DNA from 3 places in the Ralstonia sp. 24A2 genome. Region 3 is predicted to be linked to each of the others. Evidence: predicted binding sites of a transcription regulator. Region 3 holds the regulator's gene; each other region holds the start of a gene.

Region 1 (4,186 bases), 790 kb from region 3:
CGCTCCTGAATCGCATTGAGCGGCGCCAGCCCGCGCGTGAGCCCAAACCACACCAGAATGACCGCCAACGGCAGGATCACGAACTGCGGCAGGATCACGCCCTTGATGATTTCGTTGGCCAGTTGCGCACGCTTGTCGAGCGTTTCCGCCACCTGCACCAGCGCGGGTTTGCCGCCGGTCATGCCGGGGCGCTGCACAAACGTATACGCCACGCGGATCTCTGCGCCATGGATATGGTCGTCGCGCAATTGCACGAGGCTGCCAGCATTGGCGTCTTCTTCCGGGGGGAGCGGCAGGTCGCGATCGCCCGAGACGAACTCGCCGCTCTCACCAAGCACCTGGTAGTAGATGTTGTCGGTCTCATCCGCGCGCAGGATCTCGCGCGCGGAGATCGGCAACTGCAGTGTTACGCGCCCGTTCACCTCGCGCAGTTGCTGGCTGAGTACGATGGCGCTTGATTCCAGCGCGCGATCGTAGGGCGCATTCGCAATGGACTTGGCCACGAGATATGTCACCGCAATGCTCATCGGCCAGAGCAGCAACAGCGGCGCGAGCATCCAGTCGAGAATCTCGCCAAACAACGATCGGGCGACCCGCCCGGTGGCGTCGTCTTCGAGATGGGGGAGGGTATCAGCGAGGTCGCGGTCGTCAGCCTGGGGCGCAACGCCGGGGCGCGGTGCGCGCGGTATCCGGTGGCGACGCCACGGCCAGGCCAGCCGATCAGCCATGGGCGGCGGCAGAGTTGGCGGGGGCGGCAGCGCGCTCCAGGCAATAGCCCAACCCGCGCACCGTGGCAATGCGGATGCCCTCCACCTCGATCTTCTTGCGCAAGCGGTGGACGTATACCTCGATGGCGTTGTTGCTGACCTCTTCGCCCCAGCCGCACAGGTGGTCGACCAGCTGCTCCTTCGACACCAGCCGGCCCACGCGCGCCAGCAGGATCTCTAGTAGTCCGATCTCACGCGCCGACAGGTCGATCATCTGGTCATGGATATAGGCGATGCGGCCAACTTGGTCGAACGCCAGCGGGCCGTGCCGGACGAGCGTAGCGCCACCGCCTGTGCCGCGCCGTACCAGCGCGCGTACGCGCGCCTCCAGCTCGGACAGTGCGAAGGGTTTTGCCATGTAGTCGTCGGCGCCCAGGTCCAAGCCCTTGACGCGGTCTTCCACGCTGTCTGCGGCAGTCAGGATCAGCACCGGCAGCATGGCCCCGCGCGAACGCAGGCGACGGAGCACCTCCAGCCCTGACAGGCGCGGCAGCCCCACGTCTAGGATCAGGAGGTCATAGGTCTGGGCCGTTTGCGTGGCAAGCGCCGCATCAGCGGCGGCCCCGTCTTCGGCCCGGTCGACGGCATAGCCGGCCTGACGCAGCGAACGGGTCAAACCGTCGGCCAAGGTGGCGTCGTCTTCGGCAATCAGGATGCGCATGCGTGTCTCCCCGCGATGCTCGGGCGTGGTGTCTGACCGGCCCATTCCGCCCGCTACATTGTTTTCGCGCGTGTTGTTGCGCAATCGCTGCGCTGGAGACTTGTCAAAACCACTGGTTTTTTATACAGTACTCCGAACTCGCGGTGCTGTAGTCTTGGCGGCGCTAAAGTATCAAGATTGGTTCCAGCGTCAGGCCGTGCAGCTGATCTGCTGTTGCGAACAAACGCAGGAATCATCGGCCCTTGCGGCCCATTTATACACCAAATCGCACGAAGGACGACCATGGAAGACGGCAAGAAGGCAGCCACGATGAGCGCAGAAAAGCAGAAGGCGCTGGCTGCCGCGCTCGCGCAGATCGAAAAGCAGTTCGGCAAGGGCTCCATCATGAAGATGGGCGATGCCGAAGTGGAGCCGGTCCAGGTCGTGTCTACCGGCTCGCTGGGGCTGGATGTGGCGCTGGGCGTCGGCGGCCTGCCGCGCGGTCGCGTGATCGAAATCTACGGTCCGGAATCGTCTGGTAAAACCACGCTGACGCTGCAGGTGGTTGCCGAGATGCAGAAGCTGGGCGGCACTTGCGCGTTCATCGACGCAGAACATGCGCTGGACGTCACCTACGCTGACAAGATCGGCGTGAGCGTGCCGGACCTGCTGATCTCCCAGCCGGACACCGGTGAACAGGCGCTGGAAATTGCCGACGCGCTGGTGCGTTCGGGTTCGGTCGACCTGATCGTCATCGACTCGGTGGCCGCACTGGTGCCGAAGGCTGAAATTGAAGGCGAAATGGGCGACGCGCTGCCCGGCCTGCAAGCCCGTCTGATGAGCCAGGCGCTGCGCAAGCTGACCGGCACCATCAAGAAGACCAACTGTATGGTCATCTTCATCAACCAGATCCGCATGAAGATCGGTGTGATGTTCGGCTCGCCGGAAACCACCACGGGTGGTAACGCGCTCAAGTTCTACGCCTCGGTGCGTCTGGATATCCGCCGCATCGGTTCGATCAAGAAGGGCGACGACGTGGTCGGCAACGAAACCAAGGTCAAGGTCGTCAAGAACAAGGTGGCGCCGCCGTTCCGCGAGGCCATCTTCGACATCCTCTACGGCCAGGGCGTGTCGCGCGAGGGCGAAATCATCGACCTGGGCGTCGAAGCCAAGATCGTTGAAAAGTCGGGCGCCTGGTACAGCTACGGCGGCGAGCGCATCGGCCAAGGCCGCGACAACTGCCGCGAATACCTGCGTGAGAACCCCGACCTGGCTCGCGACATCGAGAACAAGGTCCGCGAGGCACTGGGCGTGACGCCGATGGGCGCCGTTGTGGCGGTCGAAGCGGAAGTCGAGGAAGAGTAATTGGGTTGGCCGCCGGCGCAGATCGGCGGCTCTATCGAGCTTCATACGCCTGCCGTCCCCCAACGGTGGGCGTTTTTCTTTGGAGCATGAAACCGCATGGCTTTGCCGCGTCAACCGCTGTCACTCAAGGCGCGCGCGCTGGGCTATCTCTCCCGGCGCGAACACAGTCGCACTGAACTGCGCCGTAAGCTGGCGCCGCACGCCGAATCTGCGGAGGAGGTGGACGCGCTGCTGGATTGGTTGGAGGGTGAGAACTGGCTGTCCAATACGCGCTTTGCCGAAAGCATGGTGCACCGCCGCGCGGGCCGCTACGGTACCGCCCGGCTGATGCAGGAGCTGAAAACGCACCAACTCGGCGAAGAAACGTTGGGTGAGGTCAAGGCTCAACTGCAAAGCACCGAAGCCGCCCGAGCCAAGGCCCTATGGGACAAGCGTTTCGGGCGCCCACCGGCCGATCTGGCCGAACGCGCCAAGCAAGTCCGCTACATGATGGCGCGCGGATTCTCGCGCTCAGTGGTCTCGCGCATCATCTCGGGCGCCGATGAATTGCTGGGCGACAGTGACGAATCCGACTGAACGTCGGCGATCTCTCAACAATTTACGCAGACAATCCGCTTGCGTGCCAATCCGACAGGTTGCACCTCGACTGGTCGTTGCAACCCTTCCAGCACTGCATTGCAGCATACGACGCAGTACAGTCGTAACGACGTGTTAAAATCCACGGCTTTGATACCGTCCTCTACTTCGGTTGCAGGGCGGTTGTGTTCGTGTGTGGCGGCTGATGTGCTGCTGCATACGTCCCGTAGGCGATGCGCGAGATCCGCGTGCGCCGCCTCCATCGGTCCTATCGGTCTGTCTGGTCCATGCCTCTGTCTGCTCCTGTCCCGCGCGTTATGCGCCACCGCCGTGCCATCACGGTGGAGGCCTATTTGCGGGAAGACGGTCTGTGGGACATCGAAGCGCGCCTGACCGACACCAAGCCCCGCGATATCCCGCTGGCCAGTGGTGGCATCCGCCCCGAAGGCCAGCCGCTGCACGACCTGTGGCTGCGCGTGACCATCGACACCCGCATGAACGTCGTCGATGCCGAAGCGTGCTCCGATTGGGTGCCGTATCCCACACACTGCGACACGATCGGCCCGGCCTACCGCAAGCTCATCGGCCTGAACCTGATGAAGGGTTTTCGAAAGGCCTCGCGTGAGAGACTTGGCGGCGTGGCGGGCTGTACGCACCTGACCGAGCTGTGTGGCGTGCTGCCGACCGCTGCCATCCAGGCCTTTGCGGGCGATGTCTTTCCGGTACGAGACAACTCCAACGACCTCCGGCCGATCGAGCCCGGCGAACAGCCGCCTTACCAACTTCATGGCTGCCACGCTCTGCATCTCGAGGGCGAGGTGGTCCGCAAGCACTATCC
Region 2 (4,186 bases), on a different contig from region 3:
AGCCGGCGCCCAGGTCGGCGGGCATGCAACCGTCCACGGCGTTGAGCACGTACACGGCTTTCCACTCCTGCCCCTTGGATGAATGGATCGTGGAGAGGATCAGGTAATCCTCATCGCGGTACGGAGCGCCGGATTCATCGCTGGTGAGCTCCGGCGGGTCGAGCGTCATCTCGGTCAGGAAGCGCTCGCGCGTGGCGTAGGTGGCGGCCATGCGGGCGAGCTGGTCCAGATCGCCCTGGCGCACGGCGGCATCGTCGTGCAGGCGCTCCATGTGAGGTGTGTACCAGGTGCCCACGGCTTCCAGTTCGCTGGCCCATGCCAGGCTGTCCTTGGGCGCGCGCAGGGTTTGCATCAGCGTCATCAGCGTGGCCCAGTCGCCAGCCAGACGGGCGGGGGGCGCGTAGGCAAGCAGCGCAGCAATCGGGTCCACCGCCTCGGCCATGGCGTCGAGCACACGTGCGGCGGTGGCAGGGCCCGCGCCCGGCAGCAATTGGATCACGCGAAACCCGGCGATGCGGTTGCGCGGGTTCTCGGCCCAGCGCAGCACGGAGAGCACATCCTTGACGTGTGATGCTTCGAGAAACTTCAGCCCGCCGTATTTCACGAACGGGATGTTGCGGCGCGTGAGTTCGATCTCCAGCGGCGCGCTGTGGCTGGCCGTGCGGAACAACACGGCTTGCGATTTCAGCGCCAGCCCGCCTTCTCGCTGATGCAGCACCTGTTCGGCCACGCAGCGCGCTTGCTCAGCTTCATCACGCACGGAGATCAGGCGCGGACGATGTGTCGATGCGCGGTCTGTCCATAACGTCTTGGCGAAGCGCTCGGTGGCAAAGCGCATCACGCCATTTGACGCATCGAGAATCGGTTGCGTCGAGCGGTAATTGCGCTCCAGCAACACCGTGTGCGCCGGCCGGGTGAAGTGGCGCGGGAAGTCGAGGATGTTGCGCACCGTTGCCGCGCGAAATGCGTAGATCGACTGCGCATCGTCACCCACCACCGTCACGCCACGGCCATCGGGGCGCAGCGCCCGCAGGACGGACGACTGCAGCCGGTTGGTGTCCTGGTATTCGTCGACGAGGATGTGGTCGAAGCGCGCGCCGATCTCGCCTGCCAGTTCGGCGTCGGACACCATCGCGTGCCAGTAGAGGAGCAGGTCATCGTAGTCGAGCACGTGCTGCGCTTGCTTGGCTTCGACATAGGCATCGAACAGCGTACGCAGTTGTGCTTCCCACATGGCGCACCATGGGAAGTGGTGCTTGAGCACGGCGTTCAGCGGGCTCTCCGCATTGATGGCGCGGGAGTAGATGGCCAGGCAGGTCTGCTTGAGCGGGAAGCGGCGTTCCTTGGTCGACAGGTTCAGTTCGTGGCGCACGACGTTGAGCAAGTCGGCGGAGTCGCTGCGGTCGTGGATGGTGAAGTCGGGCGCAAGGCCGACGCGCTCGGCGTATTCGCGCAGCAGGCGCGCGCCGATGCCGTGGAAGGTGCCGGCCCAGGGCAGGGTGGTCTGGTACGACGTGCCGGCAGCATTGAGCATGCTGTTGGTCCGTTCGCCGTGCATGGCGCGCGCCAGCAGATGGCCGGCACGATTGGATAGCTCACTCGCGGCGCGGCGCGAAAACGTCAGCAGCAGGATGCGCTGCGGATCCGCCCCGTTGGCCACCAGATGCGCGACACGCCAGCCCAGCGTGTGCGTCTTACCCGACCCGGCGCCGGCCAGCACGAGCAACGGGCCGGTCTCTGCGGCATCCGCCCCGGAAATGCCGAACTCGACCGCCTGGCGTTGTTGGTCGTTCAGTTGGGCCAGATAGCCCGGAACAGCCTGGGCGCTGGTGGTGTCAGGGGTGGGGGAGGTAGCGGGCACGGCAGAACGTCACAGAAAATAACTGTATGAATATACAGCACCGTGGTGCCTGCCCGTGAAGACGGCGACGGTGGATGCCACACCCGGGCTGTGGGCACGACATCCACCGAGGTTTTGCGCAACAAGGCGAGCTTGAGCGCGTCAGACCTGATCAATGGGTCTGTTGTACGTACCGCTGCACATCCTTGAGCGTGACCTGACCGGAATGCGTGGTGTCGATCTGGTCAAAGTGCTTGGCCACGAAGCCCAGGCCGCTGGCTTGCGCCTGTGCCTTCGTGATGGCGCCGCCCTTGCCCAGCGCCGAGTTTGTGCTCAGCCGTTCTGTCAGGCGTTGATTGGCTTCCTGTTGCAACTGCGTGCCAGTGGAAGCTGCGGCAGGCGCTGGCTTGTTGGCCGGAAAGAACGGACCATCCACGCCATGGCCGCCCTTGGGCAGCGTGACTGGCGCCACAGACTGCGTGGTAGGCGCGGCATACGCCTGACTGGCCAGCACACCGAGCACACCGAGAAGAATCGGCGGCAGCATTTTGATAGGGGACATGATGACTCCTTCAATCAAGATTAGTGCGCAGCTTGAGCTGTGAGTGTTGGCGTGCCGGCGGGGGCCTCGTCAGCCCACGGCGCGGGCAGCGTCGCCAGCGTCAATGCAGACGGAATGGACTGGCCGCCAAAGTACGCAACCAGATCATTCTTCATCTGCGGCCGGGCCACGTCGTCCAGGTAGATCATGTGACCGCCCTGGTAGAACGTGACCTGCAGGTTCGGGTTCAGGCCCGACACGGTTTGCAGACGCGCCAGTTGCTTCTCGGTGTTGAAGAACGGCGTGGCGAGGTCGTGGTAGCCGTTTGATGCAAGCACCTTCAATTGCGGGTTCATCTGGATCGCGGCAAGCAGATCAGGCAGCGTGTCCGGCAACGGCCGGCCGTTGTGGGAGAAATCCCATGAGCCAATGATGTTGTCGTTCAGCGGCATGAACGTTGCGTTGGGTGCCGTATAGCCGAGGTAGTTCGGCATCTGGGTCTGCAGTGCAGTGGTGAACGGTTGCGAGATCAGGATGTCCGACGGGTCCCCATCGCTGGCCAAACGAGAATCCGAATTTGGCAGCGATACGCGCCCGTCGTACCGGCCAATTGTGGTGCCCGGCAGGAGCGTTGTCTGGAACGGCGTCTTGCTGAAGTAACCCGTCAACGCCTGCAGCGTCAGGCCAGAAGGCGATTCCCATGAGGCCAGGGTAGACCGGGACGGGAACTTCGGCGTGCCGAGCGCGTTTGGAGAGCCGAGCTGGCTGAGCGCCCACGAGTTGGCGTACGTCTTGAACGTGCTGTACTTGTTCGTGACGAACTGCTCGGACTGCGTCGCAAACGCCGACTGGCTGGGCTGGCTTGGCGAGACCTGATTGAAGTACGACGCCACCGCGGCATAGCCCGGGTAGTAGCCCACCAGCGTATCGGTCGCGAGTTTCAACCCGGCGGTTGAATTCTCGATGGCCGTGGCTTCCACCGCATCCGCAAAATAATTCAGGATGGACGACTGCAGCACGATGCCGGTGAGGTGCACGCCCGCCGTTTCCAACGCGAGCGCCAACATGTTCGTGCGCGGTGTGCCATACGACTCGCCGTACAGATAGATCGGCGAGCTGCTGCGGCTGTTCACCGTCAGATAGCGCTGGATGAAGTCGCGCATGACGTTGACGTCCACATCGCTGCCCCAGAACGAGCTGTTGGTATTCGGCGCAATCGCTTCGGAAAGGCCGGTCCCGGGCGGATCGATGAACACCATGTCGGTGGTGGCGATCAGGCTCTCCGCGTTATCAACCAGGGTGTAGTTCGGCCAGTTGGTCAGCAGCGGATCAGGCGTCGCAACGCGCGTCGGCGCGAACGAACCCAGACGCAGCCAGATCGACGACGAACCCGGCCCCCCGTTATAGAAGAAGGTGACCGGCCGCGGCTGCCCGTTGGTGCTGGGCGCCGTGTACGCGACGTATGACATCGTTGCCTCGGGGTTGCCGCTGGCGTCCGATGCAGTCAGGTGACCGGTCGTGGTGGTGTAGTTCACCGGGGTGGCGCCGGCCGTCCACTGATAGTGCATGACCGCTGCATTCTCGGACACCTGTGACGGATCCAGGCTATCCGTCCCATTGGACGAATACGCAACCGGATCGATATAGGGCTGGTTGGTCGATACCGTTTTCGCGCTCACATCCACCTGGTTTGCGCTCGCCGCGGACGCCACGGGGCTGCCGTCATCGCCCCCGCATGCTGTGACAAGCGATATGCCGACAAGCAGCGCACCGACGCCGACCAGTCGCCCCCAAGACGGAGAAAC
Region 3 (4,186 bases):
GCATGAAGTACTACCGCGAGCGTACGCAATTGCCCGCGTACAACATCGTGCTCGACAGCAAGTACCCGGCCGTGGTGGCCGAGAAGGGCACGGGCGCATTGAAGGTGTTCTTCCCCGCGCAGGCTGGCGATGCATCCCGCACGGCCATTGCTTCGATGACGGGTGCGGCGTCGGCCAGTTCTGTCCCGCAGACGGCGACCGCCACGCTCAAGGGTGGTGATCTGGGCGTGGCTGCCGCCGCGCTTGAAGCCAAGCGCGATGCCTTTGTGAGTAGCCTGGCAGCGCAGGGCAAGTTCTCGATCGACATCACGCGCAACGCAGACAGCATCGTCGTGAAGGTTACTGGTACCTCGGCGCACGGCTCGCGCCCGGAAGAGGGCGTGAATCCGCTACCGCGCCTGGCGCTGTTCCTGCGCGCGGCGGATCTGGGCCTGGCCGACAATGCCTACGCCCATGCCGTGCGCTACCTGACCGACCTCTACGGCACCGACTACCTGGGCAACACTATCGGCGTCGCCTACAAGGACGATTTCATGGGCCCGCTCACCATCTCGCCTACCGTGATCGGTGACAAGAACGGCCGCGTGGAGGTGACTGCCAACGTGCGCATGCCGCGTGGCAAGACACCCGACGCGCTGCGCGGCGAGATCGCTGGCAAGATCAACGCGTGGGCCAACGCCAACCACGTCGCGCTGGAAATCAACTACGACCAGGGCAACTGGATGGCGCGCGATCCGAAGGGCGCCTGGCTGTCGACGCTGCTTAACATCTACGGCGACACGACGGGCCTGGACGCCAAGCCCGTGCCGACTGCTGGCAGCACGACCGCCAAGCTGATGCCGAATGCCATCAATTTCGGCCCGGCCATGCCCGGCAAGAAGTACACCGCGCACAACGCCAACGAGTACAAGGAAGTGCCGGATCTCGACTTGGACATGCAGATGTTCACCGAGATGCTGGTGCGCATCGGCAACCTACCGTCGATGCAGTAACTGTCGCACGATCGCCATGAAGATCATCCGCGCCAAGTCGTTCACAGCAGAGCGTGCTTGGGGCGCGCTCGACATTGCCAACATGGGTGGCATCACGACGCGCCTGCATTGGGCTGATCAGCCTTACCGCTGGCATGTGAACGATGGCGAGGAGGTCTTCGTGGTGCTCGACGGTGCCGTCGATATGCACTATCGAGAAGCCGACGAGGAGAAGGTTGCAGTGCTGGAGCCGGGCGACATCTTCTTTGCAGGTATCGGCTGCGAGCATGTGGCACATCCGCGTGGTGCGGCGCGGATTCTCGTAGTGGAGAAGGCGGGCAGCGTTTAGCGTTGGCCGGCGGTGTAGCGCAAAAAAAAAAGCCCGCAGTCAGCGGGCTTCGAATTCAGCGATCTCAATTGCCCCTGAGGGCACTAGCAATACTACTGTCACGCACGCCAAACAAAATCCGGGTAAACGTCCGTTTTGCCAGCGAAACATTCGCGAATGTGGCGCTGCATCAACATGCGGACTGAAAAAACAGCCCGCACAAATGGCGGGCCGAAAATCAGTTGAAGAAAGCCCTGTCCTCAGGGCCCGGCCAGTGTATGAAATCAGTTGCGGCGGCAGCATTGGGGATTGCCCTGATCGGTGCTGCAACGTGATGCATTGGCGTCAACAACGTTCGGCGCCCGCCGGGCGCGCTGCTGCCGGAATGGCGTCCAGCATGCGGCAGATCGCGGCCATGCTGCCGACCATCGTGCGGCGTTGCTCCCCCTGATAGATGCGCACGCCCTGGGTTTGGCGGAAGGGCACCGGATGCACCGGGCGGCGGGAAGACATCGATCCGAGTCGCATGGCAGACCTCGTGGGTTCGGGTGAAAAAACGGACGGCAAGACGCCGCCCCGGCGAGCCAGCGGCTCACCTCCGGGTAGGACAAAACGGCAAAGGAAGTGGCGCGCGTGCGCCTTAGACTTACGGGGCAGCTGGCCGGATCAGGCCGACAGCCAATCCTTCCAGGTGGAACTCATCGCGATCCAGATCGACGTGGATTGGCTCGAAATCCGGGTTCTCAGCAATCAGCTCAACATGGCGGCCCTTACGCTGGAAGCGCTTGACCGTGACGTCGTCGCCCAGGCGTGCGACGACGATCTTGCCGTTGGCGGCTTCGGTGGCGCGTTGCACGGCCAGCAAGTCGCCATCCAGGATGCCGGCGTCGCGCATGCTCATGCCGCGCACCTTCAGCAGAAAGTCGGGCTGGGCAGAGAACAGCGACGGATCGACCTGGTATTGCCGATCAATATGTTCGGCGGCCAGGATCGGGCTGCCCGCGGCCACGCGGCCAACCAGCGGCAGCGTCAACTGCATCAACCCCATCGACGGTAGCGAGAACTGGTGGTGGCTCGCATCTGCGCCCGTCGCCCGCAGCCGGATGCCACGCGAAGCACCGGGCGTCAGTTCGATCACCCCCTTGCGCGCCAGTGCCCGCAGGTGTTCTTCGGCGGCATTGGCCGACGAGAAACCGAACTCCGCGGCGATCTCGGCGCGGGTGGGCGGAAAGCCGGTGCGCTGGATCGTCTGGCGGATCAGGTCGTAGATCTGCTGCTGGCGGGGGGTGAGGGTGGCCATGGAGTACTGTATATCTGAACAGGTGCTGTGATTTTATACAGTGACGCGGGAAGCGCAAGTGATTTTGTTGTGACGTGTTGCATGAGCGCGCCGTTACCTCTGATCCACGTCAAAACCTATGCGGCTGGTTAGAAGCTTATGCGCAATCCATACAGGCGCGGCTAAGGGGAATCGCATAAAATCAAGGCCTTGACCGATTTTGCACTGCCATAAAGCCTCCCTGGGCTGGCCCGAACGTCACCATGTCCGCTTTCAATCAAGAGACCGTTCTGAGCGTCCATCACTGGAACGACTCGCTGTTCAGCTTCAAGACCACGCGCGACCAGGCGCTGCGCTTCCACAACGGCCATTTCGTCATGATCGGTCTGGAAGTCGAGGGCAAGCCGCTGATGCGCGCCTACAGTATCGCCAGCCCCAACTATGAAGAGCATCTGGAGTTCTTCAGCATCAAGGTGCAGAACGGCCCGCTCACCTCGCGCCTTCAGCACCTGAAGGTGGGCGACAAACTGCTGGTGAGCAAGAAGCCGGTCGGTACGCTTGTGCTGGACGATCTGCTGCCCGGCAAGAACCTCTACCTGTTCGGCACCGGCACCGGTCTGGCGCCGTTCATGAGCATCATCCAGGACCCGGACACCTATGAGCGCTTCGAAAAGGTCGTACTGCTGCACGGCGTGCGCCAGGTGAGCGAGCTGGCTTATGCCGACTTCATCACCAGCGAACTGCCGAACAACGAATTCTTCGGCGACCAGGTGCGTGAGAAGCTGATCTATTACCCGACTGTCACGCGTGAGCCGTTCCGCAACATGGGTCGCCTGACCGATCTGGTGGACAACGGCAAGCTGTCCGCCGACATCGGTCTGCCACCGATGGACCCGGCCGTGGATCGCGCCATGATCTGCGGCAGCCCGGCCATGCTGGAAGACACCTGCAAGCTGCTCGACGCGCGCGGCTTCAAGATTTCCCCGCGCATGGGCGAAGCCGGTGACTACGTGATCGAGCGCGCCTTCGTCGAGAAGTAAGCGACGCTGCTTTTGCTGCAAACGCCGGCCTGTGTGCCGGTGTTTTGCTTTGGCGCTCGCCCAAGGGCAATCCCGCGTCGGCAAAGGCGGGGCGCGCGGATACAATGCGCGCCTTGCCCACCACGCATGTCTGCAACGATGTCCTTGCCTACCATTGCCATCCTCGCCACCGGCGGCACGATCGCCGGGTCTGCCGATGATGCCGGCTCCGCTGCCCGCTACCGTGCGGGCGCCGTGCCCATCGACCAACTGCTCGCTGCCAGCAAGCTTGGCTTGGAGCGCATCGCCAACGTGCGTGCTGAACAGGTCGCGCAGATCGACAGCAAGGACGTGACCTTCGACGTGTGGGAAAAGCTGGTCGCGCGGATCCGCCACTGGATCGACGTTGAGCGCGTGGATGGCGTGGTCATCACGCACGGCACCGATACGCTCGAAGAGACTGCCATGCTGCTGCACCTGACGCAGCAGGGCGACACGCCCATTGTTGTGACTGCGGCGATGCGGCCGTCGACATCGCTGTCTGCGGATGGCCCGCTGAACCTGCTGAACGCTGTGCGTCTGGCGGCCC

What was found. Region 3 encodes LexA, which represses DNA repair genes until DNA is damaged. Its sites were predicted from a motif close to ACTGTATNNNNATACAGT; they were not measured.
Region 1: a site for LexA is predicted at 1,540-1,557, ahead of recA (recombinase RecA). Genes of this name have one in related genera too.
Region 2: a site for LexA is predicted at 1,883-1,900, ahead of ACS13N_RS18920 (ATP-dependent helicase). Genes of this name have one in related genera too.

What each region holds. Positions count from the first base shown of each region.
Region 1 covers NZ_JBPVZD010000002.1:1,270,225-1,274,410, forward strand. Annotated here, with positions in the region: gene ACS13N_RS10845 (sensor histidine kinase N-terminal domain-containing protein) at 1-728, opposite strand, end outside; gene ACS13N_RS10850 (response regulator) at 721-1,428, opposite strand; gene recA (recombinase RecA) at 1,711-2,772, shown strand; gene recX (recombination regulator RecX) at 2,869-3,348, shown strand; gene ACS13N_RS10865 (DUF2889 domain-containing protein) at 3,636-4,186, shown strand, end outside.
Region 2 covers NZ_JBPVZD010000003.1:337,709-341,894, reverse strand. Annotated here, with positions in the region: gene ACS13N_RS18920 (ATP-dependent helicase) at 1-1,861, opposite strand, end outside; gene ACS13N_RS18915 (2-oxoglutarate dehydrogenase) at 2,013-2,402, opposite strand; gene ACS13N_RS18910 (S10 family serine carboxypeptidase-like protein) at 2,423-4,186, opposite strand, start outside.
Region 3 covers NZ_JBPVZD010000002.1:2,065,043-2,069,228, forward strand. Annotated here, with positions in the region: gene ACS13N_RS14515 (dipeptidase) at 1-992, shown strand, start outside; gene ACS13N_RS14520 (cupin) at 1,009-1,320, shown strand; gene ACS13N_RS14525 (hypothetical protein) at 1,645-1,827, opposite strand; gene lexA (transcriptional repressor LexA) at 1,946-2,599, opposite strand; gene ACS13N_RS14535 (ferredoxin--NADP reductase) at 2,842-3,618, shown strand; gene ACS13N_RS14540 (asparaginase) at 3,757-4,186, shown strand, end outside.